3 regions of the Microbacterium sp. LWO13-1.2 genome follow, and region 3 is predicted to be linked to each of the others. Evidence: riboswitches for the same ligand, from Rfam matches in the RefSeq annotation. Region 3 holds a riboswitch; each other region holds the start of a gene.

Evidence for each region. Region 3 has a riboswitch for thiamine pyrophosphate ahead of MRBLWO13_RS06650 (ECF transporter S component). Riboswitches for the same ligand answer to the same signal wherever they lie in the genome.
Region 1: another riboswitch for thiamine pyrophosphate. It lies ahead of thiC (phosphomethylpyrimidine synthase ThiC); the one in region 3 lies ahead of MRBLWO13_RS06650 (ECF transporter S component).
Region 2: another riboswitch for thiamine pyrophosphate. It lies ahead of MRBLWO13_RS12100 (bifunctional hydroxymethylpyrimidine kinase/phosphomethylpyrimidine kinase); the one in region 3 lies ahead of MRBLWO13_RS06650 (ECF transporter S component).

The regions. Positions count from the first base shown of each region.
Region 1 is NZ_CP151634.1:247,432-256,932, reverse strand. Features, by position in the region: gene MRBLWO13_RS01245 (hypothetical protein) at 1-231, opposite strand, end outside; gene MRBLWO13_RS01240 (hypothetical protein) at 234-794, opposite strand; gene MRBLWO13_RS01235 (hypothetical protein) at 908-1,141, shown strand; gene MRBLWO13_RS01230 (DUF6326 family protein) at 1,187-1,660, opposite strand; gene MRBLWO13_RS01225 (NAD(P)-dependent alcohol dehydrogenase) at 1,660-2,697, opposite strand; gene MRBLWO13_RS01220 (DUF2306 domain-containing protein) at 2,829-3,521, shown strand; gene MRBLWO13_RS01215 (sensor histidine kinase) at 3,526-4,641, shown strand; gene MRBLWO13_RS01210 (response regulator transcription factor) at 4,638-5,315, shown strand; gene MRBLWO13_RS01205 (nuclear transport factor 2 family protein) at 5,395-5,796, opposite strand; gene MRBLWO13_RS01200 (helix-turn-helix domain-containing protein) at 5,879-6,280, shown strand; gene MRBLWO13_RS01195 (putative immunity protein) at 6,293-6,835, opposite strand; TPP riboswitch at 6,895-7,002, shown strand; gene thiC (phosphomethylpyrimidine synthase ThiC) at 6,996-8,765, shown strand; gene thiE (thiamine phosphate synthase) at 8,773-9,411, opposite strand; gene thiO (glycine oxidase ThiO) at 9,445-9,501, shown strand, end outside.
Region 2 is NZ_CP151634.1:2,551,678-2,561,178, reverse strand. Features, by position in the region: gene argC (N-acetyl-gamma-glutamyl-phosphate reductase) at 1-754, opposite strand, end outside; gene MRBLWO13_RS12100 (bifunctional hydroxymethylpyrimidine kinase/phosphomethylpyrimidine kinase) at 969-2,495, opposite strand; TPP riboswitch at 2,486-2,579, opposite strand; gene MRBLWO13_RS12095 (DUF402 domain-containing protein) at 2,586-3,299, opposite strand; gene pheT (phenylalanine--tRNA ligase subunit beta) at 3,337-5,835, opposite strand; gene pheS (phenylalanine--tRNA ligase subunit alpha) at 5,835-6,875, opposite strand; gene MRBLWO13_RS12080 (hypothetical protein) at 6,936-7,382, opposite strand; gene MRBLWO13_RS12075 (amino acid ABC transporter permease) at 7,583-8,506, opposite strand; gene MRBLWO13_RS12070 (amino acid ABC transporter permease) at 8,503-9,159, opposite strand; gene MRBLWO13_RS12065 (glutamate ABC transporter substrate-binding protein) at 9,225-9,501, opposite strand, start outside.
Region 3 is NZ_CP151634.1:1,383,820-1,393,320, forward strand. Features, by position in the region: gene MRBLWO13_RS06640 (ABC transporter ATP-binding protein) at 1-1,549, shown strand, start outside; gene MRBLWO13_RS06645 (D-alanyl-D-alanine carboxypeptidase) at 1,843-3,402, opposite strand; TPP riboswitch at 3,517-3,627, shown strand; gene MRBLWO13_RS06650 (ECF transporter S component) at 3,618-4,262, shown strand; gene MRBLWO13_RS06655 (ABC transporter ATP-binding protein) at 4,262-5,719, shown strand; gene MRBLWO13_RS06660 (energy-coupling factor transporter transmembrane component T) at 5,716-6,504, shown strand; gene MRBLWO13_RS06665 (DUF4190 domain-containing protein) at 6,573-6,923, opposite strand; gene MRBLWO13_RS06670 (hypothetical protein) at 6,920-7,273, opposite strand; gene MRBLWO13_RS06675 (hypothetical protein) at 7,630-7,878, shown strand; gene MRBLWO13_RS06680 (SDR family oxidoreductase) at 7,890-8,663, opposite strand; gene MRBLWO13_RS06685 (aminoglycoside 3'-phosphotransferase) at 8,714-9,439, opposite strand.

The DNA of each region.
Region 1 (9,501 bases), 1.1 Mb from region 3:
CGCGACCACCAGGGTTCGGTACGCGCCACCGCTGTCACCGATCCCGGACGCAGCCGCAGGAGCGATGAGAACGCAGGGCGTTCGTCGTTCTCTGGCGAGGTCGATCAGTGAGCGTCCGCCCACGACGACGTCGTGTTCGCTGATCGTGGTGTTCTGGGGCCAGAGATCGCGAGACTCGCGTTGACGATCGTTTCGAAGAAGCGAGGTCGTGTGGATGAGGGTGTGCATCATGGTCACTTGGTCCTCGCCGTCGGTGACGCCAGGGCGGGCGTGAGGCGGGCCGTCTTGGGGCGTACATCGTGCAGCGTGATAGCACCAGCGCAAGGCACGGTGAGGATGTCGCCCTCCCGGAGGTCCTCCGGCACGCTCACGGTTGGATGCGGCCAGCTGGATCCACCATCCTCTCCGGGGATCAGCTCGATCTCCACGTTTCGTGACGTGGACGCGCGACCGATCAGGCGGCATTCCTCCCAGCGGGCGTCGATCGCGTCGAATGTGCAGTCGGTGAGGGCAATCCGCTTGCTCTCTTGCGTGTCGACCCGGAGGGTTATGCGGAAAACCAACACACTGACGTCCGTTCCGGAGCCTACGTCGCGGGTGCCTTGCGATCTCGGTCGGGGAAGGTCGCCGGTGAGAATGGCAGGCGAGTCGCTGATCTCCAGTAGCCGCATCAGTGAGATCCCGCCGACGACGACGTCTGTGGTCGTCGGTTCCGTGTGCACTGGCCAGCAGTGGGCGGCGATGGGGACAGGAATGCTGCGACGCAGCGTGGGGAGAATCTCGGTAAGAGTCATGACCCTGTCTTACGACGCCCTCCGACCCGTGCGACAGTGACCTCACGGAACCCATGCGCGGGAGGGCGCCTGCACTATTGCCGCGCGTCGCGTCGCTCGCTAGCCTCCCTGGGATGGACATCGCATCGTGGTGGCTTCGGCTTGCGACCGAGGACCAGCAGTATCTGATCGCAAACAACGGGGACGAGGTTCGTGAGCCCCTCCGATCGCGAGTCGTAGCGGCGGGTGCGGTGATCGGTTCGCCCTTGTGGTGGAGCATCAGCGACGATCCGTCGGACTCCACACTCGCCGACGCTGTCACCGACTGGATCGAGGCCGTTGCCAACGGCGAAACTCCGATGCCGTGATGACCGCGTCGGCATCCTCGCCAGCGTTACTTTGAAAGCCGGATCTCATGGCCTGGGCTGGTCGCCACGGCCGGTCATGGGTGCGGTGCGCGGCCAGGTCCAGGCGTATCGCAGGATGAGGGCGAGAATGAACAATTCCAGTGCGACGCCGAGGAAGTAGAAGTACATCCACGACCCGCCCAGCTCGCCGACCGCGTTGAAGGCCGCGAAGGGGACCTGAATCGAAGCCACGACGAGGTTCGCGATGCGGTTGGCCCTGGCCGGCAGCAACATGGACAGCGCGACCATGAAGATCGGGATCGCCAGGAGGATCAGCGCGGTGATCGCCCAGGTCTGCGTGATGTCGAACTCCCAGACCACGCCGATGAGGATGTCATCGACGACGCCGGGTTTGTAGAAGGCGAGAATGTCCATATAGATGTACAGGAACATGAAGCTCGCCCACGCGGCGGCGAGCTTGGCCTTGACCGGTACCTGCTGCTCTTCCAGTGCCGTGGCGGTGGATTGACGAGTTCTCATCAGATACTCCTTTGTCGGGGTGAGGGAACGACGGTGTCCGTTTCGGCGTGCGTGACGCGCAGCACGACGTTGCCCCGCTTACGGCCGGTGTCGACGTAGCGGTGCGCATCGACGATGTCGGCCAGATCGAAGGACCGGTCGATGACGGCCTGGTAGCGGCCGGAGTCCGCGAGGCTGACGAGGTGCGCGAGCTCGTCAGCGCCGGGCTTGCCGACGTTCCAGGTGACGAGCTTTCCCGAGCGTCGGGTCTGCCCGCGGCTGCGCAGCATCGACCACAGGTCGCTGATGACGAGCAGGAGCGCCCCACCGGGGTTGATGGATGCCTCTACCCGGCTGAAGGGGGCGTTGCCGACGCAGTCGACGATCACGTCATACGTGCCGCCTCCCGCGGTGAAGTCCTGGCGGGTGTAGTCGATGACCCGGTCGGCGCCGAGGGAGGTGACCAGTGCAGCGTTGCCGCCGCTCGTGACGGCGGTGACATCGGCGCCGAGCTGCTTCGCCAGCTGGATCGCGGCGGTGCCGACCGCGCCGGATGCGCCGTTGACGAGCACCGAGGTGCCCGGCCCGATCGCGACCTGGTTGAAGAAGCCCTGCGCGGTGATGCCGCCGAACACCAGCGTCACCGCCTCATCGAGGCTCATGGTGGCGGGCGCCCGGGTGATCGCGCCGTCGGCGGGCAGGCACACGTACTCGGCGTGACCACCGAACGCTGCGTCCATCGAGGCGATGACCCGGTCGCCGGGGGCGAAGGCGGTGACGCCAGCGCCGACCGCCGCAATGATGCCCGCGGCATCCATGCCGAGGATCGGCCGACTGGGCCGGAACATGCCGAGCCCGATGGCGGCGAGCATCCCGAGGCCCGACGGGATGTCCCGAGCGCGGGCTCGGTGATCGGCGACGCTCACCGTGCTCGCGTGCACTCGGAGGAGCACTTCGCCCGTCTTCGGCGAGGGGGTCGGGCGTTGCTCGAGGTGAACCTCCTCGGGGGCGCCGAAGCGGCGGTAGACGGCCGCGGTCATGGTCGTGTTGGTTGTCATGACTCGATGCTCGCCGTCTCGGGGAAGCGCGTCATCGGCCGGACGGCCCGGATCCGGTCGGCCGAAAGTACGGCTCTGAGTCCGTGCGGAAGGCCGATGTCCAGGGCGCTCGATCAGGCGAGCATCGAGACATGTCGCAACAGATGAAGACCACCCGCCCCCTTGCCGAGCAGAAGCGGCGGCCGAGGAGCGGATGGCTGGCCATCACCGGTCTCCTGCTGCTCAGCGTCCTCCCCGTGATTGGCGGAGTGCTTCGCTTGGAGGAGGTGGGCACCGAGCCCGTAGACACAGTGCTCTCGTCGGTGCCGATCGTCGCGCACATCGTGGCGATGACCGTGTACTGCGTCCTCGGCGCATTCCAGTTCTCTCCGGCACTGCGAACTCGGCGTGGGTGGCACCGCACCGCCGGCCGTGTCTTGATCCCTGCGGGATTCATCGGGGCACTGTCGGCCGCGTGGCTCGCGGTCTTCTTCGGCGGGCCGACGGACGAGCTCGCACTCGCCATGGTTCGTCTTGTCTTCGCCGGAGCGATGATGGTGTTTCTCGTGCGGGCCGTGATCGCGATCACGCGGCGCGACTTCGCTGCGCACGGAGCATGGATGACGCGCGCCTATGCGCTCGCTCTCTCTGGCAGTACCCAAGCCCTCGTGCTGGTGCTGTGGACGATCCCCCTCGGTGACGTCGACGTATACGGTGAGGCCTGGTTCGTCGCTGCGGGCTTCGTGATCAACAGCGTCGTTGCGGAGTTGCTCATCCGACGACGCCGCCGACGGTCCGGCCGACGCATGCGCGGGGTGTCGGGCCGTGGTGCGCTTGTATCCTGACCTGGTGACCGGCCTCTTGCGTTCCGCGTGGAGTGCGCCGAGCGCGGCGCCCCCTCCGCCGCGCCGGGTCTGGCGGGATTGGGCTCTCGTGGCTCTTGTCGCCGTGCTGGCGGTGATCGAGGGCATGTTCAGAACCGACCTGTCGCAGCCGGTCCTCATGGTGATCGTGTTGCTCGCCGTGCTGCCGACCGTGCTGTGGCGCCGCACCAAGCCGCTTCTGATGCTCGTCGTGGTGATGGTGCCGATCGACCTGCTCCTGCCCGACCCCGTCCTCTACACGAACCTCTTCGTCATGGTGATCGTGTACGCGTTGTACCGCTGGGGATCCGGTCGCGACCTCATGATCGGATCGGGCATTCTCCTCGTGAGCCTCGGGCTCACGTTCGTCCGAGGGGGAGGGCTCAACGAGCTCGTCGGCGGGTTCGCGCTGCTGCTGACGATGGCGCTGCTCGGCACCGCATTTCGCTACCGCGCAGGATCCCGCAGGCGCCTCCTCGACAGCATCCGGATGCGGGAGCGTGAGCACCTCGCCCGTGACCTGCACGACACGGTCGCCCACCACGTCTCCGCCATCGCGATCCGTGCCCAGGCGGGTCTTGCGGTGGCGGCGCGAGACCCGCGCGCAGCGCAGGATGCGCTCGGCGTGATCGAGGCGGAGGCGGCCAAGACCCTCAGCGAACTGAGGTCGATGGTGCGAGTGCTGCGGCAGGGCGAGACGGCGGAACTCGCGCCGAGCCCGCGGCTGGACGACATCGAGCAGCTCGCCGGCACAAGGCCGGGCGGCGCGGACGTCACCGTGAAGGTGGAAGGCGACGACGGCAGCATCCCGCCGCCGGTGGCTGCCGCGGTCTTCCGTCTGGCGCAGGAGTCCGTGACCAACGCCCTCCGACACGGGCGTCAGGTCACCCGTGTCGACGTGCTCGTGGAGGCAGACGAGGGCGGGGTGCGGTTGAGCGTGACGAACGACGGAGACGTCGCCGCGTCGCCGACGCCGGGATTCGGCATCATCGGTATGACGGAGCGCGCCGCCCTGCTCGGCGGGACCTGCCAGGTGGGACCTGCGTCCGGCGGCGGATGGGTCGTCACCGCGGTGCTTCCTCGTGTTGGATGGGCACCATGACCATTCGCGTGCTCATTGCCGACGACCAGGAGCTCGTGCGCACAGGGCTGAGCATGATCCTCGACGCGCAACCGGACATCGAGGTCGTCGGTCAGGCAGTCGACGGCAACGAAGCGGTCGCCCTCGCCCGCAGCCTGCGACCGGACGTCTGCCTGTTCGACATCCGGATGCCCGACCTCGACGGCATCGAGGCGACCCGCGTGCTCGCCGGCCCGGGCGTGGACGACCCGATGGCGGTCGTCATCGTCACGACCTTCGACCTCGACGAGTACGTCTTCGCGGCACTGCGGGCGGGCGCCAAGGGCTTTCTGCTCAAGGACGCCGGTTCCGAGTTGCTCGCCCAGGCGATCCGCGCTGCCGCGAGCGGGGATGCCCTGATCGCCCCCAATGTCACGGTGCGGCTGCTCGAGGCCTTCGCCGGAGCGGGGCCGGCTGCGCCGCCGCCGCAGCCGATCGAGCAGCTCACCGAGCGCGAGGAACAGGTGCTCGCGAAGGTCGCTGGCGGCCTGAGCAACGGCGAGATCTCGACTGAGCTGTTCATCACCCTCAGCACGGTGAAGACGCACGTGGCGAGCCTGATGACCAAGCTCGGCGCCCGCAATCGCGTCGAGATCGCCATCTGGGCGCACCAGACAGGGCGGATGCGTGCACGAACCACCGGTGACGGCCACTGACACTGCGTGCTCTCGACCGGGGCGGCAGGCAGGGTTCAGACGGCTCGCGCCTGAACCCACCGCATCCCGAGCGCGCGCCTCAGGCGCGTCCCCAGAATGTGTCCTCGGCCGCACCGTCCTCTGAGAACAGGTGGACCTCGACGATCTTGCCGTCGCGAACGGTGAGCAGATCGACGCCGCTCATGTCCATCGACGCGTCGCTGCGCTGGCCGGTGAAGCGAACCGGAACGGCGACCAACTCGCCGTTGACCATGGCGGGCCCGGACACCGAGAGTTGGAAGGTGCCTTCGCTGACCTCCATCATGCCGCCGATCATGGCACCGACACTGTCGATACCGGCGTGATCTCCGGAGAACCGGTTTGCTCCGGGCTGGTGCCAGACGACGTCCGGCCTGATGAGGCTCATCGCGGCGGGCACGTCGCCGTTGCCGAGCGCACTGAAGTAGGCATCCGCCACAGCAGCAGGGGGGTTCTCGCTCATTGCATTTCTCCTTCTATCGAGGTGATCTGATCTATGATTACATTTGGTAACTTGTTACCTCAACGTAACTAAGGGCGTGATCATGGAAAGACCGGAGTGGAACGTGATGCTCGCGACGTGTCCCTCGCGGACATCGCTTGCGCGGATCGCCAACAAGTGGACGGCGATGATCGTTGTCGCCCTCAGCGGTGGGGCCCTGCGGTTCGGGGAGATCCGCGAAGCAGTCGGGGGTATCAGCGGAAAAGTCCTCGCTGACACTCTGCGAGAACTCCAGCGCGACGGGATCGTCTCCCGAACGGCGTTCGATCAGATGCCTCCGCGCGTCGACTATGCCCTCACTCCACTCGGGCGCACCCTTCAAGAACCGCTGGCAGCACTCGGGCGGTGGGCCGAATCGCACATCGAGGAAGTCGAGGTCGCCCGCGCCGCGTACGACGATATGACGATGCCCACCGACACCGGAGCGGTGCGAACTCTGCGCTGAGCGCTCTGCCGATTACCTACCGGCGTTTCGCAGTGCGGTGTCGAGCATGCTCATGATCTGCGCGACGCGGTTCGTCCCCGGTGGCGCCGGAGGGTATCGGCGAAGGACGTCGATCAGACCGGGGCTCGCGGATTCTGCGCAGCGCCGGACAGCGAGAGCGCCGGCCTCCTCATCGTCCGCGCCGTCCAGCTCGGCGAGGTACGCCTCGATCGCGGTGGCCCGAAGGATGTGAGCGACCTGGTGCGCCTTGGCGATCGGATGCAGGTACGCCGCTGCCGCTGCGTCACCGGCGGCCTGGGCGGCGAGCTTCGCGCGCTCATCGGTCGATTCCTTCGCCGCACGGTGAGCGGCGAACGCCGTCGTGCGTTGCAGCATCGTGCGGGGCGCCCCGGCGGCGAAGGCCCGTGCGGCATCGACTGCCGCACGAGGGCGGGCATCATCCGGGTGAACCCGTTCGAAGATCGGGAGGATCCGTGCCGCTGCTTCGGCGGCGAATCCGGCGACCACGCGGATCTCGTCCATCGCCAGTTCGAAGTCGCCGGAGGAGGAGGTCACGTGCCAACTCTAAGCGGGCGGTCGGCGCCGACTTCGTCGTCGCCCGCGTGCTAGCATCATCCCGTCCACACGGGTGCCCGAGCACGGGCTGAGATCTGGCTGAAGCTGCCTGCGACCGTAGAACCTGTCCGGGTAATGCCGGCGTAGGAAGTAGGAGCCTGTGAGCACCTTTGAAAAGGTGCGCGTTCTCGCGCACCATCACGACGAAGAACACGGCATTTCGGTGCCCGTCACCCGCATCTCGCTCGCCGATTCGCCGGATGCCTCGGCGAACGAACCGTTCGATGTGTACCGCACCGAAGGGCCGCCGTGCGAGCCGGAGGCGGGCCTTCCGCCGATGCGCGACGGCTGGATCGCCGCGCGCGGCGACACCGAGGAATACTCGGGTCGTGCCCGCAACCTCCACGACGACGGTCGCAGTGCGACTCGACGTGGTGCAGCCTCCGCCGAGTGGCGAGGCGCGAGCCGCCCGCCGCGCCGCGGTCTCGATGGCCGCACCGTCACCCAGATGCACTACGCGCGCCAGGGCGTGATCACGCCCGAGATGCGTTTCGTCGCGGTGCGTGAGGCGTGCGACGTCGAACTCGTCCGTTCCGAGGTCGCCGCGGGAAGGGCGATCATCCCGGTGAACGTGAACCACCCCGAGTCTGAGCCGATGATCATCGGACGGGCGTTCCTGGTCAAGATCAACGCGAACATCGGCAACTCCGCGGTGACGAGCTCGATCGCCGAGGAGGTCGACAAGCTGCGGTGGGCGACCAAATGGGGGGCCGACACGGTCATGGACCTGTCGACGGGCGACGACATCCACACCACCCGCGAATGGATCCTGCGCAACTCGCCGGTGCCGATCGGCACCGTACCGATCTACCAGGCTCTCGAGAAGGTCGACGGCCAGTCGCGCAGCCTGACCTGGGAGATCTTCCGCGACACCGTGATCGAGCAGTGCGAGCAGGGCGTCGACTACATGACGATCCACGCCGGCGTGCTGCTGCGCTACGTGCCGCTCACCGCGAATCGGGTGACCGGCATCGTGTCACGCGGCGGGTCGATCATGGCCGACTGGTGCCTCGCGCACCATCAGGAGAACTTCCTGTACACGCACTTCGACGAACTGTGCGAGATCTTCGCGCGGTACGACGTCGCCTTCTCGCTCGGCGACGGCCTGCGGCCGGGCTCCACCGCAGACGCCAACGATGCCGCTCAATTCGCCGAGCTGGACACCCTCGCCGAGCTCACGGCGCGGGCATGGCAGTACGACGTGCAGGTGATGGTCGAGGGTCCCGGCCACATCCCGTTCGACCTGGTGCGCGAGAACGTCGAGCGGCAGCAGGCGCTCTGCCACGGCGCCCCGTTCTACACGCTCGGCCCGCTCGTGACCGACATCGCGCCCGGTTACGACCACATCACCTCGGCGATCGGCGCCACCGAGATCGCCCGCTATGGCACGGCGATGCTCTGCTACGTGACCCCGAAGGAGCACCTCGGGCTGCCGAACAAGGACGATGTGAAGACCGGTGTGATCACCTACAAGATCGCCGCTCACGCCGCCGACATCGCCAAGGGCCACCCCGGCGCCCGAGACCGCGACGACGCCCTGTCGAAGGCGCGGTTCGAGTTCCGCTGGCGCGACCAGTTCGCTCTGTCACTCGACCCGGATACCGCCGAGGCGTTCCACGACGAGACCCTGCCGGCGGAACCCGCGAAGACGGCTCACTTCTGCTCGATGTGCGGGCCGAAGTTCTGCTCGATGCGCATCTCGCAGGACATCCGCGACCGTTTCGGTGGCGTCGCCGAACAGACGGCGATCGCCGGGATGCAGCAGCAGGCAGAGGCCTTCCGCGAAGCCGGGGGAACCGTCTATCTGCCGGCGCCCGCGTTGCGGGATCCGGCGGGCGAGAAACTGCCAGAGCCGACTCTCCGCGGCTGAGCGGATGTCACATCTCGGGCAGCCGCGCGCGCAGTTTCCGCGCGGCATCGGCGGGGTCGCCGGCCTCGGTGATCGCGCGTACGACGACGATCCGGCTCGCGCCGGCGGCGACCACTTCGTCGACCGTGCCGAGGTCGATCCCTCCGATCGCGAACCACGGCCGCGCGACACCGGCCAGGTCGGCATCGGCGGCCGCGCGTACGAGTTCGAGGCCGACGGCGGCGCGGCCGGGCTTCGTGGGCGTCGCCCACACGGGTCCGACGCAGAAGTAGTCGAGTCCGGGCTCGGCGCGGGCGGCGGCGAGCTGGTCGGCGTCGTGGGTCGACAGGCCCAGTGCGACGTCGCCGCCGAGAATGCGGCGCGCAGCCGGGCGGGGCAGGTCGCCCTGGCCGAGGTGCAGGACGGGCGCGCCGGAGACGGCCGCGATATCAGCCCGATCGTTGACGGCCCACAGTCGACCGTGCCGCTCGGCGACCTCGCGCAGGATGCCGAGGTACTCGAGTTCCTCGGCGGCTTCGAGCGCCTTGTCGCGCAACTGCACGATGTCGACGCCGCCGGAGTAGGCCGCGTCGACGAACTCGGCGAAGTCCCCTCGATCGCGGCGGGCATCAGTGCACAGGTAGAGCCGGGCGGAGGAGAGCAGCATGCGGCGAGTGTATCGGTGCGCTGCGATACCGTCGTGATCGGCGGGGGAGTCGTCGGGCTCTCGATCGCGTGGGAGCTCGCGCGGACAGGC
Region 2 (9,501 bases), 1.2 Mb from region 3:
CGGTCGACGTCGCGAGGATGCCGCGAGACATCGGCACCAGGACCGGCGTGAAGGAGATGCGGATGCTCTCGGGGTCCGCTCCGCTGGATGCGGCGAGAGCCTGGCGGATCTCCGGGATGTGCCGGTGCGTCCCACCGACCGCGTAGGGGTTCGCGGTGCCGAGGACCTCGCTGGCGAGCAGGTTCTGCTTGAGGCTCTTGCCCGCTCCGGATGGGCCGACCGCGAGGACGGAGACGATGTCACCGGGATCGATGACGCCCGCGGCGACACCTGGTGCGAGACTCAGGCTCACCGTGGAGGCGTTGCAGCCGGGCGCCGCGATCCGGGTCGCGTGGCGCAGAAGCTCGCGCTGCTTGACGCCGTCCACGAGGAGCTCGGGGACGCCGTAGCTCCACGGCTCGTGGAATGCGCCCCCGTAGAAGGCATCCCAGGCCGCCTCGGAGGTCAGGCGGTGATCGGCACCGGCGTCGATGACGAGCGGGGTGTCGCCCAGCGCATCGGTGTACTGCCCGGACTGGCCGTGCGGGAGAGCGAGGAACACGATGTCGTGACCGGAGAGGATCTCCGGCGTCGTGTCCTGCAGAGTGAGGTGAGCGAGCGAGCGCAGGTGCGGCTGATGATCGATCAGCGGCTGACCGGCATTCGAATGCGCGGTCACGGTACGGATGTCGATGTCGGGATGACCGGCGAGAAGGCGCAGAATCTCGCCGCCCGCATAGCCGGATGCGCCGGAGACGGCGACGGTGTACGTCATGCTTCTACCTTAACGGTCGGGGTCGGATGAGCCGGAGCGGCGACACCGGCACTCGACTGCCATCGGGCAGGAGCGCGGGGTCGCCTAGAGTCGGCGGTCGGACCGGCGTCGGCGCACCGAAACGACGCTCGGAACGAGCGTCAGTGAAGCGGATGCGGCCGAAGGCATGCCTGGACGATAGCGCGCGCTCGGCAGCATCCGCAAATCAGCAGCGTCATCGAGACGCGCAGCGCTCCATCGGCGCGTCGAAGAACGCCCGTTCATGACGGGAGGAAAGCTCGAACGCGCGGAACATCCGGGCGCGGGCGTCCGGGCCCACCCCCGCGGCGGCGTTCGCGACGTACCCGATCGCCCGCCGATTCGCTTCCTCGAACGCAGGGTCCGCGTACGTGGCGAGCCACGACGCGTAGGGATGCTGCGGGTTGCGCGCATAGGCACCGAACTCCCCCGCGTGCAGGCGCTTCCCGAGATCGGTGTACAGCCAGAAGCAGGGCAGGATCGCGGCGATGAGTTCGGCGTAATCACCGCCGAACGCGGTGGATCGCAGGTGGTCGAGATACGCGGTGGTGGCCGGTGCCGGCTCCGCCGCGAACGTCGACGTACCGACGCCTGTCTGCGGGGACAGCCACGAAGCGTGCAGCTCCAGTTCACCCACGATGGCTCCGTGCGCGGACTGCGCCCAGAACGCCTGTTCTTCGGAGGTCGGCGCAAGCCGTCCGGCCTGGGCGAGCACTCGGGCGTATTCCCGGAGGTAGAGCGCGTCCTGGCCGAGATAGAACAGGAAGGGTTCGCGGGACAGTGTGCCGTCGGCGAGACCGCCGATGAAGGGCAGCGCGTCGATGTCCGATCTGATCTCCGCGATCCGCGCCCACCAGTCGGCGACGACCTCCTCGGGTATCGGGGACGACACGACGCCTCCTCGTCGCCAGAGCCCGGCGAAGTGGCTGATCGGCCCCTGCCCGCCTCCGACCTTGAGGGTCTCGCTCTCACGGAGGGATTCGCGCACCCACGCACGGGACACCGCGACCGCCTGGGACCAGTCGTCGCCGTGCGCACGTCGTGTGGCGAGAGCGGACGACAGCGAGCATCCGGTGCCGTGGGTGTTCACCGTCGCGATCCGTGCACCGCCGAACTCGTGTACGACGCCGCCCGGCTCGACGAGGGCATCCGGGGACTCGTCGCCGGGAAGGTGCCCGCCCTTGACCAGCACCGCCGCACCGGTCTCATCGGACAGCGCCACGGCCGCGGCGATCGCGTCGCTCCAGTCGACGATGTCCCGATCAGTGAGCACCCCGAGCTCGATGAGGTTCGGCGTGATCAGGTGCGCCTGAGCGAACAGGGCGCGCAATGCGACCTCCGCATCGGCATCGAGCAGTCGGTCGCCGCTTGTGGCGACCATCACCGGATCGACGACGACCACCGGCGGACGGGTGACCGTGAGCCAGGCCAGCACCGTGCGGATGACTTCGGCGTTCGCGAGCATCCCGATCTTGACGGCATCGATCTCGATGTCGTCGGAGACGGCATCGAGCTGCTCCCGGAGGAACACAGTCGGCGGCACGTGCACTGCGCGGACACCCCGAGTGTTCTGCGCCGTGAGCGCGGTGAGGACGGCCATGCCATAACCGCCGTTCGCGGCGATGGACTTGAGGTCGGCCTGGATTCCGGCCCCGCCGGAAGGGTCGCTGCCCGCGATGCTGAGCACCCGAGGTACGGACGCTGGACGCAGAAGATCGCTCATTGCGACATCCCTTCGCTAGTACGAACTAGATCAGGTTCGACGGGTGTGTTCTCAGCCGCGGATGCGGCACCCCGTGTCACTGCTCGCAGTCTATGTGACCAGCTCTTCGAGGCCGGGCAGAACCGGGATCGTCCACGTCGATTCCGGACGCCAGCGCACCCACTCGCGATCGAACGGCCAGTCCCCTTCGTGGAACGAGGTGATCGCCGCATCCGCGTGACGCTCGATCTGCGCGGCCTGTTCTCTGGTGAGGCGCCCCTGCTCGACGCAGGCGGCCAACTCGTCCTCGTCCTTGAGATGGATCGTGCCATCGGCCTCGATCTCGACGTCGAGGATGTGGTCGGAGGAGTACGTATCGCGGTCGGTGCGCAGATGCGCGTTCTCGAGGTTCACGTACCAGCCCGCGAACTCCCAGTCGTCGCCCGTCGTGTCGCTCCAGAACAACCAGATCGACCAGGGCAGGCCGGCCGGAGCGATCCGCACGACTCCGTTGCCCCACCACTCCTCGACGATGCGGGTCCGGGTGACGAGCCAGCGCTGGTCGAGCGGTACGGACCGGATACGCCGACCGTCCGGCCCGCCCTGACCCTCTACACGCGTGCCCGCGGCGAGCCAGGCGACGAGACCCCGATCGTCATCGCGGACCACCCGCATCGGCGCGATGTACGACGGATCGCCGGGCTGCCACCCGGGCCGGCGGTAGTGCCAGTTGACGACCTCGCCTGCACTCAGGAACGGCCCTTCGCCCATCGGCCGGGCGCCTTCCGGCACGGCGGCCGGGGTACTGCGCGGAAGGATGCTCATCCCGGCACGATACCCCCGGCTCGCCGCTGCGCAGTACTCAGTCGCGCAGTGTCGCCGCGAAGCGCTCCTCAGCCAGCGCGACGCCGGCGAGTTTGGCTTCCGTCGCCTCTGCGGCCGTGAGAGTGCGATCGTCCGCGCGGAAGCGCAGAGCAAACGTCAGGCTCTTGAAACCGTCGGGCACTCCGTCACCGCGGTAGTCGTCGACGAGGCGCACCGTCTCGAGCAGCGCGCCAGCGCCCTCCACGAGCGCGCCACGCAGTTCGGCAGCGCTGACGGCGACCGGGACCACGAGCGAGACATCCTGCGTCGCTGCGGGGAACGTCGACAGCGATGCGGCGACCACACGGTTCCCAGCGAGCTCGAGGATGCGGTCGAGGTCCACCTCGAGCACGGTCGCGCGCCCCGGCAGGTCGGCGCCTTCGGCGACGACAGGATGCAATTCGCCGACGTAGCCGACCTCTTCGCCACCCAGGACCAGCGAGCCGGTGCGCCCCGGGTGCAGAGCAGCGCGCTCGGCCTGCACGACATCGATCTCGACGCCGGCGGCCGCGGCGATCACACGCACGGCATCCAGCGCTTCGGCGAGGCCAGCGGCCTCTGCAGCACGGCCGGGCTGACGGGCGACGACGTTGCCGGTGAGCAGAGCCGCGATGTGACGATGCTGCGGTGGGATGGAGGCGTTCAGCTCTGCGAGCTTCTCCTCGGAGGGGCGCTCGCCCAGCGGCGGGACCGTGTCGGTGCCGTACGTCACTCCGGGCTCCGGGAGAAACACGATGCCGGTCTCGAACAGCGCGAGGTCAGTGAGGCCGCGCGAGATGTTGCGGTGCGCGATCTGCAGCAGACCAGGGATCAGCGAGCGGCGCAGGTACGGCGCCTGCCCGTCGAGCGGGTTTGCCAGACGGATGCTCGGCAGGTGCTCCCCCGACGCCGAACCGTGCAGATCGTTCTGCATCTCGGTCGTGAAGGGGAAGGCCGGCGTCTCGACGAACCCTGCCGCTGCCAGCGCATCGGCGACACGGCGTCGGCCCTGCTGCAGCGGCGTGAGTCCGCGCCCGGATGGCGGCGTCGGAAGGACCGACGGGATGCGGTCGAGCCCGTGGATACGGGCGACTTCCTCGGCGAGCGTCCACTTGTCGGTGAGATCCGGACGCCAGGTGGGCGGGATGACCTGCCAGCCCTGGCCGACCGCGGTGATCTCGGCGCCGACCATGGTCAAGGCACCCGTGATCTCGGCATCCGTGTAGTCGACGCCGATGAGACCTTGCACGAAGCCCTCGGGGAGCTCGATGCCCTCGACGAACACCTCGGCGAACAGCGCACCGCCGAGGTCGTCGTATGCGCCACCGGCCAGGTCGACCATGAGGTCGGCGACGCGACGAGCGGCGACGAAGGGAAGCAGCGGGTCGGTTCCGCGCTCGAAGCGGCGGGATGCCTCGCTGGGCAGCTTGTGCCGTCGGGCCGCGCGCGCGATCGTGATCGGGTCGAAGGTCGCCGCTTCGATGAGGACGTTGCGAGTCGTCTCGCTCATCTCGGTGGTTGCGCCGCCCATGACGCCGGCGAGGCCGATCGGGCCGGACTCGTCCGTGATGAGCAGGTCTTCGACGTGAAGGGCGCGCACCTGACCGTCGAGGGTCTCGATCTTCTCGCCCGCCGTCGCCCGACGCACGGTGATGCCACCGGTGAGCTTGTCGAGGTCGTAACCGTGCACGGGGTTGCCGAGCTCGAGCATGACGTAGTTGGTGATGTCGATGAGGATGCCGAGCGAGCGCATCCCGGCCAGCGACAGCCGGGCGATCATCCACGGCGGCGTCGGACGGGACGGGTCGACGTCGCGCACGACGCGCGCCACGAACTCACTCGCCCCAGCGCGTCCGCGGATCGGCGCCTGGTCGTCGACGACGATCGAGAAGCCGTCTCCCGGCGCGAGTTCGGCGAAATCGCGTTCGGCCGGGTCGCGGAAGACCGCACCCGTCGCGTGCGAGTACTCCCGGGCGACGCCGCGCAGCGAGAAGGCGTAACCGCGGTCCGGGGTGACGTTGATCTCGACGGCGACGTCGTCGAGACCGAGCAGCGAGATCGCGTCGGTGCCGACAGGCGCGTCGACGCCCAGCTCGGAGAGGATCAGGATCCCGTTGTGCTCGTCGCCGAGACCGAGCTCACGCGCCGAGGCGATCATGCCGTCGGAGACGTGGCCGTAGGTCTTGCGGGCAGCGATCGGGAACGGGCCGGGCAGCACGGCGCCGGGCAAGGTCACGACGACCTTGTCGCCGACGGCGAAGTTATGGGCACCGCAGACGACGCCACGCGGCTCTGCCTCGCCGACATCGACCTGGCACCAGCGGATCGTCTTGCCGTTGGACTGCGGCTCATCATCGAAGGACACCACCTGTCCGACGACGACAGGACCGGTGATATCGAAGCGGTGGATGTCCTCCTCTTCGAAGCCGACGGTCACCAATGCCGCGAGGACATCTTCAGGAGTGGCATCCGCTGCCACATCCACGTACTCACGCAACCACGAAAGCGGGACGCGCATCACACCACCATCCCGAACTGCTCGCTGAAGCGCACATCGCCCTCGGCCATGTCACGCATGTCCTGCACATCGCTGCGGAACATCAGGCCGCGCTCGATGCCCATGCCGAAGGCGAAACCGCTGTACTCCTCCGGATCGATCCCCGCCGCGCGCAGCACGTTCGGGTTGATCATGCCGCAGCCACCCCACTCGATCCACCGTGCGCCCCCCTTGAAGGTCGGGTGCCAGAGGTCGAGCTCGGCGGACGGCTCGGTGAAGGGGAAGTAGTTCGTGCGGAAGCGCGTCTTCGCCTCCGGGCCGAACAGCAGCTTCGCGAAGTGATCGAGGGTGCCCTTAAGGTGAGCCATCGTGATGCCCTTGTCGACGACGAGACCCTCAAACTGGGTGAACACCGGGAGGTGCGTCGCATCGAACTCGTCCGTGCGGTACACGCGGCCGGGGCACAGCACATAGATCGGAACCTCGCGGTCGAGCATCGACCGCACCTGCACGGGACTCGTATGCGTACGCATGACGAGATGGCGATCGGCCGGGTCGACGAAGAAGGTGTCCTGCATCTGGCGTGCGGGGTGATCGACGTCGAAGTTCAGGGCGTCGAAGTTGAACCACTCATGCTCGAGCTCCGGCCCCTCCGCGATCTCCCATCCCATGCCGACGAAGATGTCGGAGACCTGGTCCTGCAGCAGGGTGAGCGGATGCCGAGCACCGACGCGCGTACGGGAGGCGACCGCGGTGATGTCGACGCGCTCCGCCTCCAGTCGAGCGGCGACCTCGGCCTCGGCGAGTTCGGCTTCCTTGGCAGCGAGAGCCTGGGTCACCTGACCTCGGCCCTGACCGACGAGCTTGCCGAATGCGGCCTTGTTCTCGGGGGCGACCTGGCGCATCGACGCGTTCAGGACCGCCAGCGGCGAGCCTTCCGCCACGTGCGCGGCACGGGCCGCCTTCAACTCGGTCGTACTGGCCGTGGCGCGGATCGCATCGAGCGCCGCGGCGACGGCGGCTTCGACCGCTTCTGGGGTGATCTCGGGAGACTCAGACACGAGAGTCGAGTCTACCGGGGACTGCATCGCGCCCTGTGCGCTCCCCTGTCGGACCTGGCCTCAGAGCGGACCGTACATGGGCGTGGCGTGGTCGGGCTTCCAGGACAGCCGATCTTCCTCGAGCCGGGCACGCAGTGCGGCGTCCGTCATCGCTCGATGACGGAACGATTCGCGGCCGCGGCCGAGCACACCGGCCGGCACGACGAATGCGGAGACGAGGAACAGGAGGATCGCGACGTTCACGACGATCAGGCCGAAGAATCGGCCCGTACTGACCATGGCCACGACCATCAGGGCGGTGACCGGAAGGTAGATCACCAGGGCGGCGCTGATGCCGGCGCGGAGCCGGGCCGGTCCACGCACGCTGCGCAGGCGTCCCGTGTCAGGGATCCGACGCTGCGCGCGGACTAGGAAGAGCGTGCACAGGCCGGCGAGCAGGACTCCCCCGCCGATGAGCGGGGCGCTCGAGATCCGACCGGTGACGAGGAGGAGTATGAGCCCGACCATAGCCGCGGAAACGCCGACGCTGATACCACCCGCCCAGGCTCCGGCCCTTGCCGCTTGAGTGTCAGCGAGGGCCCGCAGTCGCGTCGGAGCCTCCGGCGGATGAAGGGCCGCAAGATCTTCCGAGAGCCACCCATCCAGGTCGCGACTCGTCGCGGGAGGGTACGGAGAAACCGGCTCGACGGTGGTCATGGTGTTCGGGCTCAGCGGAGCCCGGCGCCGCCGTCCAGACCGCTCCCGCCCTTCTGCAGGGTGATCAGTTCCGTGTTCGTTCCGTCCTCATGCAGACGCGGGTCGGCACCGGCTGCCTCCACGATTCCCCGAACCTTGGGCGAGCGCCGCGTGCGGATCTCCACCCACTTGGCGATCCCCGAGAGGATGAGGCACATGATGATGTAGATGCCGCCGATGACGAACGCAGACTGCAGGATCGGACGCCCCTGCTGCGAGGTGAGCTGCTTGGCGTAGTACAGCAGTTCGGGGTACGTGATGATGAAGCCGAGTGCGGTGTCCTTCATCGTCACGACGAGTTGGGCCACGATCACCGGGAGCATCGCACGGATCGCCTGCGGGAACAGGATCAGCCGCATGACGCCGCTCTTGCGCAGGCCGACGGCGTAGCCGGCTTCCTTCTGGCCCCGAGGGAGCGATTCGACGCCCGCGCGGAGGACCTCGGCGAGCACGGAACCGTTGTAGACCATGAGCGCGAGCACGACGGCCCAGTACGGGTCCATCTTCACGCCGACGACCGGCAGCCCGTAGTACAGCAGCATCATGAAGACGAGCACTGGCACGGCGCGGAAGAGCTCGGTGATCACGGTGACGGGAATGCGCACCCACGCGTGATCGGAGAGCCGGCCGATCGCGAGGACGAAGCCGAGCACGATGCTGAGCACTGCGGCGAGGGCGAAGGCGGCGAGAGTGTTCCCGAGCGCCTTCCCGATGCCCATCCAGACGTTCGAGAACGTGAAGACGAACCACTTCTGCTCGGAGAACTGACCGGTGACGAGCATCCGGTAGATCACGAAACCGAGGGCCGCGAGCACCACGAGGATGGTGACGACGGCGAGGATGCGGTTGCGAGCGATCGCCCGGGGGCCGGGGACGTCGTAGAGCACGGAAGTCATCGTGCGATCCTCCATCGGTTCTCGAGATAGCGCTGCAGGCCGCTCATCACCATGACCAGCGCCACGAAGACGACGGCCACCCAGAGCAGGACCTCCATCGGGTTGCCCGGCCTGTCCGCGGCATCGTTGATCGTCGATCGGAGTGCGGCGAGCTCGGCGATCGAGAAGCCGGCGGCGACCGTGGTGTTCTTCAGCAACGCGATGAACACGCTCATCATCGGCGGGACGACCGAGCGGAAGGCCTGCGGAAGGATGACGGAGGTCATCACCTGGCCGAACGGAAGGCCGATGGCTCGAGCGGCCTCGGCCTGCCCGACCGGCACCGTGTTGATGCCGGCGCGCAGCACCTCGGCGACGTAGGTCGCCGTGTAGACGCCGATCGCCAGGATGCCGAGCACCGTGTTCGACAGGTTCGGCAGCCCGAGTTGCGGGTAGCCGAACACGAAGAAGAAGAAGACCAGGGTGAGCGGGGTGTTGCGTACGAGGTTGACGTACACCGTGCCGACGCTGCGCGCGATCGGCACCGGCGAGACGCGCATCGCGCCGACGATGATTCCCAGCACGAGCGCGATGATCCCGCCGATGAAGAAGACGAGCAGCGTGTTGCCGATCGCCTCTCCCCACAGGTCGAGGTTGCCGAAGATGACGTCCACGCCACCCTGCCCTTCTTCAAGCTGTATGGGGCGGCCTCCGGGAGAGGAGGCCGCCCCCGGTCAGATCAGTACGCGTCGACCTTGGGCTGCTCGACCTCGATGCCGGACTCGCCGAGGTTCGCATCGAAGATCGCCTGCCAGATCTCGCCACCGTCCGTGAACAGCTCGTTGATGTGTGCGCGCATCACGTCGTCGCCCTTGGTGAGGCCGACGCCGTAGCGCTCCTCGGTGAACAGCGGGCCGGTGACCTTGACGTCGTCCGGGTACTGGGCGGCGTAGCCGATCAGGATCGCCTGGTCGGTGGTGACCGCGTCGACCTTGCCGTCGATGAGGTCCTGAACG
Region 3 (9,501 bases):
CGACATCGACAACATCACCCAGACGATGCAGCAGTCGCTCTCCGGAGCGCTCACCTCGGTGCTCACCGTCATCGGCGTGCTGGTGATGATGTTCTCCATTTCGTGGCAGCTCGCGCTCGTCGCCCTGATCGCGCTGCCGCTGATGGGCGTGATCTTCGGTGTCATCGGCCCGCGTTCGCAGAAGGCCTTCGGCACCCAATGGCGCAAGGTCGGCCGCCTGAACGCGCGCGTCGAAGAGGCCTTCTCCGGTCACGCGCTGGTCAAGGTCTTCGGTCGCGAGCAGGACGCCCTGGACAAGTTCCAGGTCGAGAACGAAGAGTTGTACCAGGCCGCGTTCAAGGCGCAGTTCCTCTCCGGCATCATCATGCCAGCGATGACCTTCGTCGGCAGTCTCAGCTACGCCGCACTCGCCGTGCTCGGCGGCCTCATGGTGGCCAACGGCCAGCTGCGGCTCGGTGACGTGCAGGCGTTCATCCAGTACTCGCAGCAGTTCTCCCAGCCGCTGGCGGAGCTCGGCGGTATGGCCGCGGTCGTGCAGTCGGGTACCGCATCCGCAGAGCGTGTGTTCGAGCTGCTCGACGAGGATGAGCAGGAGCCGGATGCCGATGACGCACCGGAGCTCGTCGACGGCAAGGGCGTCATCGAGTTCGAGAACGTCCAGTTCTCGTACACGCCGGAGCGTCCGCTGATCAAGGACCTCTCGTTCCGGGTGAAGCCGGGGCAGACGGTGGCGATCGTCGGACCGACGGGTGCCGGCAAGACGACGCTGGTCAACCTGATCATGCGCTTCTACGAGCTCAGCGGCGGCCGGATCACCTTGGACGGGCAGGACATCGCGGAGATCACGCGCGACGACCTGCGCTCCCGCACCGGTATGGTCCTGCAGGACCCGTGGCTCTTCGCGGGCAGCATCCGCGAGAACATCCGCTACGGGCGTTCGACGGCCACCGACGAAGAGGTGCTCGCCGCAGCGAAGGCGACGTATGTCGATCGCTTCGTGCACGCCCTGCCCGAGGGCTACGACACCGTGCTCGACGAGGACGCCTCCAACGTCTCGGCGGGTGAGCGTCAGCTCATCACCATCGCGAGGGCGTTCGTCGCTCAGCCGTCGATCCTCATCCTCGATGAGGCGACCTCGGCGGTCGACACGCGCACCGAGTTGCTGCTGCAGCACGCGATGGCGGCGCTTCGCGAAGGACGCACCTCGTTCGTCATCGCGCACCGCCTGTCCACCATCCGCGACGCCGACCTCATCCTGGTGATGGAGCACGGCGACATCGTGGAGAAGGGCACGCACGACGAGCTCATCGCTGCGCAGGGGGCCTACTGGCGCCTGTACCAGTCGCAGTTCGAGCAGGCTGCGACCGACATCGACGCTGAGGAAGCCCTCACCGCGTCGACTCCGGTCGTCGTCACGGGTGACGCTGAGGAAGTAGAAGCAGAAGCTGCGCGGATCGGCGCCTCGGTCGGCGTCGGGATGCCGGCGGCCGAGGTTGCAGCCGCAGAGGCGATCCTCGAAAGCCCGGAGGCTCCTGACCGCAAGGCCTGACCTCCATCACGCAGACGCCCCACTCCGCATCGCGCGGGGTGGGGCGTCTCGCGTTGTGCGGGTCCCCTGGGGTGTTGGGCGGCTGCCTCGTGCAGCTCCCTCAGGTGGCGCCTCGTTCGTGTGACACCTCGGGCCGGTATTCGGGTGTCATGGCGACCCGAGGTGCCAGATGAAGGGGCGCCAGTATGGGTGGCCCTGGTTCGTGTGGCACGTCGGGTCGGTACTCGGGCGTCATGGCGACCCGAGGTGTCAGATGAGAGGGCAGGGGAAGCGGATGCTGCAGGCGAGACCGGTCAGCGCTGAGCGGACTCGGCGATCCCGAACAGTTCGAGAGGGTGCGTCAGTCGCCACCACGGGCTCGGACCCGCGAGTTCATCGGCGAGGGTGAGCTTCGTCTCGGCGGTATTCAGCGGGCCGGTCGCCGTGAGCGTTCCGACCACGTCGCCGGCCGCCTGGGTGTCGCCCAGGTCGAGCTCGGGGGTCACTTCTGCGGTGCCCGCGTTCCAGAGGATGACGGCGGCATCGGCATCCGTCACGATCTTCGCCGACTCGCCCCACACCGTCTGCACTTCGCCGACGACAGTGCCCGCGGGCACCGTCGGCTTCTGCGTCTGCAGAGCTGCTTCGGCTTCGGCGAAGAGCGTGCGGGTCACGGCGAGGCGTTCGTCGTCGCCGTTCTGACCGAGGACGGCGGCGTAGAGCCGGACGGTGATGTCTCCGACCGGCACGTCCTTCGCCGTGAGGAGGTTGTAATACTCGAGGGTGCCTGTCTTGATGCCGACGACGCCCGCATCGGCGAGCATCCCGTTGCCGTTGGTCACCACGCCGACACCCGGAATATCGACCGACTTCGTGCCGACGATGCTCGCGAACACCGGGTTCTCCATGGCGAGCTGCGCGAGCTTGACCAGCGCCTCCGGCGTCGCGGTGTTGCCCTCATCGAAGCCAGAAGGCGTCACCACGGTGATGCCTTCGAGTCCGCGTTCGCGCAGCCACACCTCGGCGGCATCGGCGAAGGCGCGTTCCGAGCCCCAGATCTCGTCGGACAGCCGGTCGATGTAGTTGTTGGCAGAACCCAGCAGAATGCCCTGCAGCATCTGGAACTCCGTCAACGTGCCACCGACGGGAACATCCAGTGAGGACTGATCCGCGATCCGGTAATCCCAGTAGTCTTCGCTGTCCTGGAGAGTGAACGAGTACTCCGGGCCCTGCTCGCCGACGGCGAGCGGGAGCCTGTCCAGCACCATCAGGGTGCTGACGACCTTCGTGATGCTGGCGATGCCCGCTTCGTCCAGAGCGGAGGCGACCGCGCCGACGCCCTCGACGCCGACGGCCGCGCTGCCCTGCGTCGGCCAGGTGAGCGATGCGGGCGGTGCGGATGCCGCTTCGAACTCGACTGCCTGCACTGTCGGCGCGATCTCGTGCAGGGGCCACAGCAACGTCGTTCCGGCATAGGCGGTGACGAGCCCTGCGAGGATCCCGAGCGGCACCAGCGTCTGCGGCTGGGCGAAACCGCTGCGCAGTCGGGCACCTTTCAAAAGGCTCGCGCCGTTCGCCGTTGCGATCGGGCCGTCGAGCGTCCCTGGCCGCGTCTCGTTCGCGATCGTCGCCGGATCGACCCAGGTCAGCGCGGTCGCGCCGCGTCCGGCATCGGCCCAGCGAGCGGGGGCGGTGGATTCGACTGCTCCGGATCCGGTAGTCGCAGCGACATCCGGCAGCGCGGGATCCGGCAATCCAGCATCGGACAGTGCGGGCTCAGACAGTGCGGGCTCGGCCACCGCCGCGTCATCGATCGACGCGCGTGCGGCCGCCGCATCCGATCCCGTATCCGGGCGCGCGTCACGAAGGGTCACCTGCACACGCTACCGAATCATTCAAGGAATTCGCGGCGTATCCCGCCTCCGCGCCTGTGAAAGTCGTCCGCCGCGAGAGGGGAATCGGGCGGGCAGCGGCGAGAGTAAGATCGACAGCACAACCACGGGAGTCCGGCGAGCCGGGCTGAGAGGGAGCGATCGCGCTTCGACCGTCGAACCTGATCTGGGTCATGCCAGCGCAGGGAGGAGTTCAGATGAGTACATCCACGCCCACATCGGTGGCCACGTCCGAGGCAAAGGGCCTGCGTCGTCCTGAGATCTGGCGCTGGCGCATCGTCGACATCGTCGTCGCCAGTGTCATCGGCGTCGCCGCCGGCCTGATCTTCCTGGCCTGGAACGTCGGTTATCTCGGCCCTGCAGCGTTGCTCGAACCGCTGCTTCCCGGTGTGCAGGGCCTGCTCGACGGGCCGTGGCTGTTCGCCGGTGTGCTCGGGGGCCTGATCATCCGCAAGGCGGGCGCTGCGATCTACACCGAGGTGCTCGCTGCGGTCGTGTCCGCACTCGTCGGCAACCAGTGGGGCGGGTTCCTCACGATCGAGGCCGGACTCGTGCAGGGGCTGGGCGCCGAACTCATCTTCCTGCTCTTCTTCTACAAGCGCTGGTCGTTGCCGGTCGCGGCGCTCGCCGGTGCCGGTGCGGCTCTTGCGGGAGGCATCAACAACCTGATCCTCTGGTACGCGGGATCCGGCCCGACCTTCACCGTCGTCTACCTGATCAGCGCCGTGATCTCGGGCGCCGTCATCGCCGGCATCCTGTCCTGGGTGCTGGCGCGAGGCATCGCCGCCACCGGAGCCCTCGACAGATTCGGTTCCGGGCGCGAGGCGCGCGTCCGGGTCTGATGAGCGCGAGTACCACCGGCCCCGCCGCCGTCGAGGCGCGCGGCTGGGGCTGGCGGCACGCGAGCCGTCTCGCCTGGGCGCTGGAGGAGATCTCCTTCCGCATCGACCCGGGGGAGCGGGTGCTCGTGCTCGGAGCATCGGGGTCGGGGAAATCGACCCTGATGCACGGACTCGCCGGCGTCCTCGGCGGCGACGAAGAGGGCGAGAGCACCGGTGAACTGCTCGTCGACGGGGCGCCGGCGTCGGCCACGAGAGGCCGCAGCGGCCTGGTGCTGCAAGACCCGGATTCGCAGGTCATCCTCGCGCGGGTGGGCGACGATGTCGCCTTCGGATGCGAGAACCTCGGTGTGCCGCGGCCGGAGATCTGGTCGCGCGTCGGCGCCGCACTGGACGCGGTCGGCCTCGACGTGCCCCTCGACCGGCAGACGAAGGCGCTCTCCGGCGGGCAGAAGCAACGCCTCGCGCTCGCCGGCATCCTCGCGATGCAACCGGGGCTCGTGCTTCTCGATGAGCCGACGGCGAACCTCGATCCGCAGGGCGTCATCGAGGTGCGCGACGCGGTCGAGCGGATGCTGCAGGCGCAGCCGGCCACGCTGATCGTCGTCGAGCATCGCCTCGACGTCTGGCTGCCGCTGATCACCCGGGTCATCGTGATCGGCCAGGGAGGCGTCGTGGCTGACGGCTCGCCGGACCGCGTGCTCGGCGTCGAGGGCGCTCGGCTCGCAGCCGACGGCGTCTGGGTGCCAGGATTCGCCCCCGTACCGCCGCCGCCCCCGCGCCGCGGACCTGGGGAACCGCTGCTATCGGCCCGAGACCTTGCGGTCGCACGGGTGAAGGGCAGACCGGTCGCCTCGGGCATCGACCTCGACGTGCGCGCCGGGGAGGTGCTGGCCATCACCGGGCCGAACGGTGCCGGAAAGTCGACGCTCGGGCTCACGCTCGCTGGACTCCTGCCGCCGGCCGCCGGCCGGCTCACGGCATCCGTCGCCCTGGCCTCCGACATCGGCGAGGAACCCATCCACTGGGCATCGCGCGACCTGCTGACGCGTATCGGCATGGTCTTCCAGGAGCCTGAGCATCAGCTGCTCGCCAAGACCGTACGCGACGAGCTCGCCGTCGGACCGCGCGCGCTCGGCATGGCGGAGGACGAGATCGCGGAACGCAGCGACGAACTGCTCACGCGGCTGCGGCTCGACCGCCTCGCGCTGGCAAATCCGTACACGCTCTCCGGCGGGGAGAAGCGACGGCTGACGGTCGCGGCGGCTTTGGCGACCCGACCGCGCGTGCTCGTCCTCGACGAGCCCACCTTCGGGCAGGATGCCCGCACCTGGGCGGAACTCGTCGCCATGCTCGCCGCCCTTCGCGACGACGGGACGGCGATCGTGACGATCACCCATGACGTCGATGTCGCGAGGGCGCTGCACGCCGAGCGCTTCGAACTGGGCGGTGCGGGATGACGGTCCTCGACTCGCATGCGCGCACGGGTGGGCTCGCGCAGATCAACCCGGTCGCCAAACTCGGCGTGAGCGCACTGATCGCGATCCCGCTGATCCTCACGCTCGATCCCGTATCGGCATCGACGGCCCTCGTCCTGGAGTGCGTGCTGTTCCTCTTCACGGGGATCGGCTGGCGCGAGTTCTGGGTGCGCACCTGGCCGGTGTGGCTCGCGGCTCCGCTCACCGGGCTCACGATCGTCCTCTACGGCGAGACGAGCGGCACGGTCTACGTCGACTGGTTCGTGCTGCGCATCAGTGACGGCTCCCTCGCCTTGGCGCTGGCGACGATGCTGCGGGTGCTCGCGATCGCTCTGCCGTCGGTCGTGTTGTTCATCACGGTCGATCCGACCGACCTCGCCGATGGGCTGGCGCAGATCGTCCGCCTGCCCGCGCGTTTCGTGCTCGGCGCACTGGCGGGGCTGCGTATGGTCGGGCTCTTCATCGACGATTGGCGTGCGCTCGAGCTCGCCCGCCGGGCGCGCGGCGTCGCCGACCGAGGCAGGATCCGCCGCTTCTTCGGCATGGCGTTCGCGCTCCTGGTGCTGTCGATCCGCCGGGGAGCGAAACTCGCGACGGCGATGGAAGCGCGCGGATTCGGCGCACCGGTGGCCCGCACGTGGGCGCGCGAATCGCGCTTCGGCTGGCGGGAATGGATGCTGCTGGCAGTCGGTGCCGCGATCTCCGCGCTCGCGATCGCCGCGGCCGTCGTCACCGGCGCCTGGAACTTCATCCTCGGGCCGAGCTGACGCGAGCCACATCGGCTCCGATTCGGGAACATGTTCCCGAATCGCTCTGAGGGACCTGCGTCAGATCGTCAGATCCACTGGTGCAGCACCAGAACGCCGATGAGGATGCACGTCAGTGCGAGTCCGACCCAGCCGAGCACGACTCCCGCGTCGGCGAGTCGGCGCCCGCCCTGGCGGCGCGCGGTGATCTGGCGACGAGAGGCATATCCGGCCGCGATTGCGACCAGCGGACCGAGAACGGGCACGAGGAAGACGACCCCGGCGAGGCCGCTGATCAACGCCACGATGGCGAGTGTGTTCGTCTGAGCCGGCACGACCGTCTGCGAAGCGATATGGGTCGAGCGAGCCGGTTGCGGCCGGGGCGCACGTTCTTCGCCCCGGCGGCGGGCGGTATCTGCCCCCATGCGCGGGCCGGTCATCGTTCGAGCACGGGGCGCGGCTGCGCGCCGTGCAGGGAGGACGCGGCGAGCGTCGGATTGGTTGCCGGTGCCGTTCTCCTCGCGGATCGCCAGGCGGCTCCGACCCCCACGGCGAGCAGCAGTGCGAGGCCGGAGGCGAGTGGCGTCATCCCGTCACCGGAGTGCCACAGCGCAAGGCTGAGGATGCCTCCCGTCAGCCAGATGGCCGCTGCACCGCCCGCGAGCCCGGCTGCGTCGAATGCGATCGCCACGCTTAGCGCCACCGCACCGAGGACAGCCGTCCAGACTCCGATCTGGCCGATCGCGGTGAGCAGTTCGGATACGACGGGGGCGATGGGAAGGGGTGCCATGGTTCTCGGATTCTCGGGGTGTAGTAGACGGTTCTCCATATGAGGAGAGTCCGCCACGGCGATTCCATTACGCGGAACTCCGACGCCATCGGGCACCGGAGATGGAGTGTCGCGTAATGGAATCGGCAGCCGGCCATCTCTATAGATGGGTGACGGTTGCCCCTGCAGCCGCGCCCGTGGTGAGTGATCTGGGGTCGCTCACTCTCCTCGCCGACGCTCCCACGCCGGGGAGGATCCGGGTCTCGGCCCGGCAGGGGAGGACGGGTGGCTACCTCCTCCCCTGTTCCTGATCCATGCGTGGGCTCATCCACGCATGGCGAGACCGTCGACAGAGCCAGAGCGAGGAAGGCGAGAACATGGTGAACCAGATCGTGATCCATGTGCATGCGCTGGAGCGCTTTCGCCGCCGCAACGGAAAATCGGTGACTCAGGTCCTCGGCGAGGTGGGGATGACCGCCGCGGATCTGAACGCAGGCGTCCGTGGCGGAGGCTTCACGCTGGCTGATCTGGCACGCCTCGCCGAGGCACTCGACACCACTCCGCGCGACCTCGCAACCGCCAGCACCGTGCTCACGGCGGCGGAGAACCTTCGGCAGGCGCCCTGAGAGCCGCGAGGCTAGTGGAACGGTCCCCGAGACGACACCCCGCCGTCGATGACGATCTGCTGTCCGGTCATGTAGCGGGATTCCGATGAGCAGAGGTAGGCCACGGCCGCTGCCACCTCATCGGGGGTTCCGGTGCGACCCATCGGTATCTCATCGATCCAATCGGCGGTGTCGCTGTTCGCCACGGGTGTGCTGATCGCGCCGCCGGCGACGACGTTCATCCGGATGCCGTCGGCCGAGTACTCGGCACCCACGGTTCGCGCCAGGCTGGCGAGTCCGGCCTTCATCACTCCGTAGGCGCCTTGACCCGGCGCGCCCATGAAGCCGGTGACCGACCCGACGCTGACGATCACCCCGTGTTTCTGAGCAAGGAAGTGCGGCAGGACGAGTCGGATGAGGCGGGCGACGTAGCGCAGGTTGATCTCGTACATCGTGTCCCAGTCCTCGTCGCGCATCTCGTGCAGGCGCGCTGATGGCACGAAAGCGACCTGTCCGCCGACGACGGTGACCACGGCGTCGATTCCTCCGAAGGCCGCGACGGTCTCGGCGACGAGCTGGGTCAACTGTGCTGCGTCGCGGACGTCGACGGGAAAGCCTGCAGCCGTGCCCCCGGCCGCGGCGACTTCCGCAGCCGCGTCCGATACGCGCGTGGAGTCGATGTCGGCGATCGCCAGGCGCGCGCCGAGACTCGCGAGATGCCTCGTGATCGCAGACCCGATACCGCCACCGCCTCCGCCGACGATGAGGATGCGCATACCGGCGAGGGATCTGGACGGCGGGGTCATCGCGTCATTCTAAGCGTCTCGCTCCTCAGGTTCGGAGCCCGAGGGGCGGCTCAGGTCGCATTCCACAGGTCGCGGTAGTACGCGAGTCGTTCGCGGTCGGGTTCGACGCCGTAGGCCTCGATGAGCGCGTCTTCCCATCCGGGGCCGCAGTTCCACTCGGTGCTCATCGAGGCGACCGCGATGTCGGCCCAGCGGTCGGCGGTGCCGAGGGCCGCGAGGTCGACGTGCGCGGTCCAGCGGCCGTCGGCGGCGAGCAGGGTGTTCGGCATGCACGCGTCCCCGTGGGCGACGACCAGTCGATCGATCTCCGGCGCATCGCGGAAGGCATCGGCAATCTCGATACCGCGCCGCTCGGCGTTCGCGATTCGAGTCGGCACGCTCCATTCCCATGGGCAGTCCGCCACGGGCAGCGCGTCGTGCATCGCGCGCAGCGCCTCGCCGACCGCGCGCACGGCGGTTCCGGGATCCTCAGCCCACCTCGGCTCGACGGCGCTGTGGCCGTCGAGCGCGATCGTGACGAGCCACTCGTGCTCGGCATCCTGCCCTTGCTCGAGCACCTCCGGAACCGTGATCCAACGCCGCGCCCACCGCATCCGCTCGGCTTCATCGTGCATGTTCGCTTCGGGATCCGACGGTCCCCACTTGATGAACCGGCCGTCGTCGGTGCGGAAGGTCAGGCCGCCGATGCCGTTCCGCCACACCGGAGTGAGCGCAGCACCGCGCGCCAGAACAGCGACCTGCACGGGGATCGCAACAGGTTCGGCGGGGATCGACATCCCTCCATCCTGCCGTTCCCGCCTCGGGTCACGGCCGGATACGGTTCACAACTCAGGAGAAT